Regions from separate parts of the Pseudodesulfovibrio profundus genome, predicted to be linked through region 2. Evidence: predicted binding sites of a transcription regulator. Region 2 holds the regulator's gene; the other holds the start of a gene.
What was found. Region 2 encodes sigma-54, which starts transcription at its own class of promoters, with help from an activator protein. Its sites were predicted from a motif close to CTGGCACGGNNNNTGCTT; they were not measured.

Region 1 (3,187 bases), 1.0 Mb from region 2:
GATCAGTCCCTGCATGCTGCCCGGTCTGTTCTGAAGCAGTTCATCATACTCGGCGATGGCAGCGTCAGGCTGACGGGTTGCCAAATTCATGGAAGCGAGCATCAGGTACGGCCTTGATACGCTAGGATCGGCCTCCTTGGCCTTTGCCAGATACTCACGGGCTTCATCGGCGTTATTGTCCTGAAGAGCCAGCCGAGCAAGAAATACGTATAACGGGACATCACCCTTGGCACCGGTCAGTCCATCTTCCAGCACGCGCTTGGCCTGCTTCTTGTTGCTCTGACTCAGGTAGAAAGATGCGAGGACGATCTTGGGACGAAGAGCCTGGGGAGCGCTGTCCATGGCTTGACGAAGCGCGCTTTCGGTCTTGTTCATGTCGCCACGTTCATATTCGAGAGAGCCGATCTTGAGATAGGCACCAGTGAAATCCGGGCGCTCTTCGGACGCCTTCTTGGCGTATTGCAGAGCCTTTTCCGGCTCGCCCTTGAGGGTGTAGGCATCACTGAGGATGACGCGAGCCGTCACACTTTGCGGATCAACTTCGAGCACCTTCTGGGCTTCGGCAATGGATTCATCCACGCGGTTCTGCTGAAGCAGAATCAGACTGATCATCTCGCGGGCGTTGATGAACTTGTCGGAACGGTCGGCAGCGATGCGGAGGTTGGAAATCGCAGTCTCCAGATCACCCTTGTTGTAGTAGCTCAGTCCAAGGTTGAAATACCCTTCGAGATCGGGATGGATGGAAACAGCTTCCAGAAAAGAGTCAATGGCTCCCTTGAAGTCGCGCTGACCATAACGAACCAGTCCCTGAATCTTGTTGCCAAAAGCGGTATCGGGAGCGGTCTGCTTCAGCTCGTCTGCAATGGCCTGAGCTTCGTCGAGGCGGGCCTGAGCGATATACGACTTGGCGAGCGCATACTTGACGAACGCGTCATCAGGATGATTTGCCAATATCTGATTGAGGGTGGCCTGATACTTTTCGAGATCGCCGGCAGCCATTTCTGCGCGTGAACGATAGAGCAACGCATCACGGTGGTTTGGGTCATCCTGGAGGATGGCTGCGACCAGGTTGTCAGCTTCTTCCTTGCCGTCTTCGAGGGCGATGAACTGCGCCAATGTAAAGCGGGCATCATTGTCGGAAGGAGCCACTTCCACGGCCTTTTGCAGACTCTGCAACGTGTTGGGCTTGTCACCCAATGCCCAGTAATTCTTACCCAGCAGTTGATAGGCTTCCGACGACTCAGGGTACTCCTTTATATAATCCTTAAGATACCCGATGGCGGCATCGTAGTCCTTTTCATAGGAATTGATCTTCGCCATATCGATCAGAACGCTCTTGTCGTAGGGGTTCTGGCGAATGTACTTTTCAAAATTGCTTTCGGCCTGAGAAATCTTGCCGGTCTCCAGATATGCCTTGGCCAAACCCAAACGGGCTTCCATGGACTCCGGCGAATCTTCGAGCACGGTCTTGTAGATGACGATGGCTCCCTGGTAGTTGCCTTCCTTAAGGTATTGATCGCCTTCGGCCATCAATTCGGAAACATCTTGACCACAGGCAACCATGGTGAGGGAGAGGATCAGTATAAGAATGGTGGCAAGACGATTCACTGCAGACTCCAGGGATTTATGGTTTGAGTTAGGAAAAAAACAATCAATACAACACTCCATCCAAGTTGGTCCCCTAAATGCTATAACCATGCCAGCCACCAATACACAAAATAACCACAACAAATCGGCAAGTTACATACAATTCCCCTATTTTATAATTCAGAAATACAACCATGCTTGTCCATGTTTTCCAGACTCTCTGTCTCGGATCCTTTACACTGTAAGCGTCACCGACAGCTGGCCAACACCGAAAATCGGGACATCTAACAGTCTGCATACATTAGATAAATGACATTACCTGGAGTGGCTGGCGGCTCTTGCAGACGGACTTTGGGAGTGCTGATTTTGCACTAAACATCCAATATAATGTGATAAAAAAATAATTTTCAACAGCTAGTCACCCACATTGGGAGGACTACCCAATCGTTTTTCGGCCATATACCGGGATATCGCCAGTTGTCAGGTTTTCAGACAGTCGCAAAATGCAGTGTCTTATTTTTCCAGACACCTAATCCGAAACGCCATCCAGAACTTTTTTTGCCTCATCCCGACTCTTTTGTGCCAACTTCTTTTTAGCATTTGTCACAAACAAATAATGCCAGACGCACGATCAACTCTTCACAGAATTTATCGCCCGCAGTCGGGTTACAGAGCCATTTTTCAATTATTGAAAGGAGCTGGATTCGCATTGCTCCGAGAGTGCCACTTCATACGATCACCGCTCTCTTTGAAAGAGGTGAGCGCATGTCTGTTTTTTCAGGACTAGCATCATAACTTGCTAATACAGAGACCTCTGCACGGCAAATCCCACACTTTTACTCTTTAACTATTTGATTTATTATGCTATTATTTCTCCATCCAAAGGAGGAAGGCATGGCTATTCGGCAGAAAGGACCTCGGTTGGGTGATTACTTCCTGGGGCACCGCAGAACCAAGACCACATTTCTGGATGAGATCAACGAACTCATCGACTGGCAGCCCATCAACGCCTTTCTGTGCAAGAAGATCAGGCGCAAGGCCAACGCCGTGGGCAATCCCGCCTATCCGCCTCTGGCGATGTTCAAGATTCTGCTCTTGCAGCGTTGGTACAACCTGAGTGATCCGGGCGTGGAGCAGGCGCTGCTCGACCGGCTCTCCTTTGTCAGATTTACCGGTTTTTCCATCGAGGACGACGTGCCGGACGAGACCACCATATGCCGTTTCCGTAACGGTTTGATCCGCCTGAAGGTGCTGGACTCCTTGCTCGACATGCTTAACCGCCAGCTTGAAGGACAAGGGCTTCTTGTCCGTGAGGGAGCCGTGGTGGACGCCTCGGTAGTCGAGTCGCAGCGGCGGCCGCGCAAGGTTATCGACGTGATGCCTGAGGACCGTTCCGAGGACGCCGAAGAACAGGATGGGCCGGTGGACTGCCGGGTCAGCTATTCGGATGACGAGGAGGCGGCCTGGCTCCGCAAGAGAAATCGGGCCTATTACGGCTACAAGCTCCATGCCGCGACGGACAGTCGAGACGGGTTTCTGCTCTGTGGTCACATCACTCCCGCGAACCATTCGGACACGGGCGAATTCGAGCGGCTCGTGA
Region 2 (3,187 bases):
GAGCCGAGCAGACCAGAATGCCCGTGCTCAAGAATTGATGGAGATGTTCCGGATTACGAAATTGGCGGATCAACCAGCCATGTTTTTGTCTGGTGGTGAGCGTCGTCGTTTGGAAATCGCTCGGGCGTTGATAATGAATCCGAAGTTTATTCTTCTCGACGAGCCCTTTGCCGGAATCGACCCGATTGCTGTAATCGATATTCAGGAAATCATTTCAGTCTTGAAAAGCATGGGGATCGGTATCCTGATTTCCGATCATAATGTCAGAGAAACCTTGAATATTTGTGATCGGGCATATCTCGTCTATGAGGGAACGGTAATTCTTGAAGGTACGCCAGAGGAGATTGTTGAAGACAGTCAGGCTCGGCAAATTTATCTTGGTGAAGACTTCAGATTGTAGTTTATCAAGCCTTATTTTGATAAGTCGATTTACACTCCATGTAAACGTTGGTACACTTTTTTCATGGGGCGATTGTTTGTAAAATAGTTCATATTTTTCAATAGTTATATTTGCACGCTTGCCACATGGTTTTCAGTGTGTCATAATGATATTCAAGTTATTTGGTTTTTATTAATGGATTCAATTTAGGCAGTATTTGGAAGCATGCCTTAAGGCTGGTATATGGGACTCGAACTTAGACAACAACTCAAGCTCTCGCAGCAACTGGTCATGACGCCTCAGCTGCAGCAAGCCATCAAGCTGCTGCAACTTTCGCGTTTGGAGCTGCTGGAGACTGTTCAGCAGGAATTGATGGAGAATCCGTTTCTGGATGAAGCAGAAACGGAAACTGAAATTCCTGAGCGAGAAGAGTTGACAGAGTCCCAGGCTGAAGAGGAACTTGTTCGGACTGCTGACTGGGAAAACTATCTTGGTGAATTTTCCAGTACATCCAAGCAAGCGGCATCCAGGGACTCTGAAGTCCCGGAAGAAGGGGTGTCGTTTGAAGCTCGCCTGGCATCCAAGCCCTCGCTGGAAGGTCATCTCCACTGGCAGATGCGTTTGTCCAATTTTACTGAGCGAGAGATTGAAATAGGCGAAGCGGTCATAGGGAATATCGATCATAATGGATACCTCCAGGCATCCAATGATGAGATACGATCCATGGTCCCCGCAACGGATGAGGAAATCGACAACCTTGTTCATCGCATTCAGCGCCTCGATCCGGTTGGTGTGTGCGCACGGACCCCCCAAGAGTGTTTGGAAGTGCAGATGGAGGTTCTTGGGTACGACGATCCCATCCTCCAATCCCTTGTCAGGGATCACCTGGAAGACCTCGAAAAGAATCGATACAAGCCGTTGGCGCGGAAGTTCAAGATATCCATGGAAGAACTCAAGGAATATCTTGATCTCATGCAGACACTTGATCCGATGCCCGGTACCAATTTTTCCAGTACTGAACCGCACTATGTAAGTCCTGATGTTTTCGTTTACAAGTATGGTGATGAGTTTGTCATCATTCTGAATGAAGATGGGATGCCGAGACTGCAAATGAATTCTTTCTACATGGACTCCATGCGCGGAGCTGTCGAGAAAGAGAAAGAGTATTTTCAAGAAAAGATGCGTTCTGCAGCCTGGTTGATGAAAAGTCTGTACCAACGGCAGAGAACTTTGTATAAAGTAGTTGAAAGTATTATTCGTTTTCAAAAAGAGTTTTTTGAAGTGGGCGTCACAAAGTTGAAGCCACTCATACTCAAGGAGGTTGCTGAAGACATCGAAATGCATGAATCCACCGTTAGCCGGATTACCACGAGCAAGTATGTTTCCACTCCGCACGGGATATTTGAGTTGAAGTTCTTTTTCAACAGTGCGTTGGATCTTGACGATGGTTCCCAGGTGGGTTCGGAGAGCGTTAAGGCACTCATTAAACAGATGATTGCCGAAGAAGATACGAAGAAACCGTTGAGCGATGAAAAAATTGGCGAAATACTCAAGGATAAGCTTGAGGTGAACATCGCCAGGCGTACCGTAGCCAAGTATCGCTCAGCAATGGGGATTCCATCTTCGTCCAAGCGCAAGCAGTACTTCTGATTTTGAACTTGTTGGACCTATAAACAGGAGGTAGCACATGAACATAAGCTTCACTTTCAAGGATTTTGAGCCGTCCGATCATTTGAAGGGCTATGCACAAAAGCGATTTGAAAAGGTAGGCAAGTTCGTCTCCGACTCCGATGAGGCCGATCTTCAGGTAAACCTGTCGGTCGACAAGTTTCGCCATAAGGCCGATGTTATCCTGAATGCCGATAATATCCATATATCAGCGTATGAAGACTCCGAAGACATGTATGCGACCATTGATATGGTCGTTGACAAGTTGGAAGCACAACTTCGAAAGATGCGTGAAAAGATGAAGTCTCGCGTCCGTTCCGGGCGAGGCAACAAGGTGCAGACCAATTTCTTCGCTTATGAAGAAAGCAATCGGGAGGCCGGACCTACCATTGTTGGCACCGACACATATGAACCCAAGCCAATGTCCATTGATGAGGCTGCATTGCAACTGAATTCGCTCGACAATGATTTCCTCGTATTCCTGAATGCGGAAACAGAAGGTGTTAATGTCATTTACAGGCGGAAGAACGGCGATTACGGCCTGATTGATCCTGGTAATTAAATTATGAAATTAGGTGATTATCTGGAGAAGGATTTGATCCTTCCCAATCTGACTTCCGACTCAAAGTCGGGGGTTTTGATGGAACTCATATCCCCTGTGGGTAAAGCTCTTTCCGAATTGGACACGGACTACGCAGTCCGTGTCCTTCTTGATCGTGAAAAACTCGGCACTACGGGCATCGGAGACTCCATTGCCATTCCTCATGGTAAACTGGAGAACCTGGAAAAGGTCGTTGTTGTCGTAGGAAGAAGCCCTGAAGGGGTTGACTTTGAAGCGCTGGACAATCGTCCGTGCTCTATTTTTTTCCTGGTGCTTGCTCCCGAGCAAATCGCGGGGATGCATCTTCGGATACTCGCTCAGATTTCCAGAGTGCTTAAAGATAAAGAATTTCGAGAACGGTTCATGGAAGCCAAAGATGTTGAAGAACTCTGGAAGCTTCTACAAGACGTATAATTCGCAAAGGGTCTCTTCTTGAGTACATGCAATTCATTTCCCGTGGTTATTGTAACCGGTCTTTCCGGATCAGGGAAAAGTACCGCACTTAAGGTGTTTGAAGATCTCGGCTTCTTCTCTATTGA

Region 1: the regulator sigma-54 is predicted to act here: its motif matches at 1,686-1,703, upstream of prsT (XrtA/PEP-CTERM system TPR-repeat protein PrsT).

What each region holds. Positions count from the first base shown of each region.
Region 1 covers NZ_LT907975.1:1,391,880-1,395,066, forward strand. Annotated here, with positions in the region: gene prsT (XrtA/PEP-CTERM system TPR-repeat protein PrsT) at 1-1,608, opposite strand, end outside; gene DPRO_RS06695 (IS5 family transposase) at 2,449-3,187, shown strand, end outside.
Region 2 covers NZ_LT907975.1:345,411-348,597, forward strand. Annotated here, with positions in the region: gene lptB (LPS export ABC transporter ATP-binding protein) at 1-400, shown strand, start outside; gene rpoN (RNA polymerase factor sigma-54) at 623-2,029, shown strand; gene hpf (ribosome hibernation-promoting factor, HPF/YfiA family) at 2,067-2,609, shown strand; gene DPRO_RS01680 (PTS sugar transporter subunit IIA) at 2,613-3,062, shown strand; gene rapZ (RNase adapter RapZ) at 3,081-3,187, shown strand, end outside.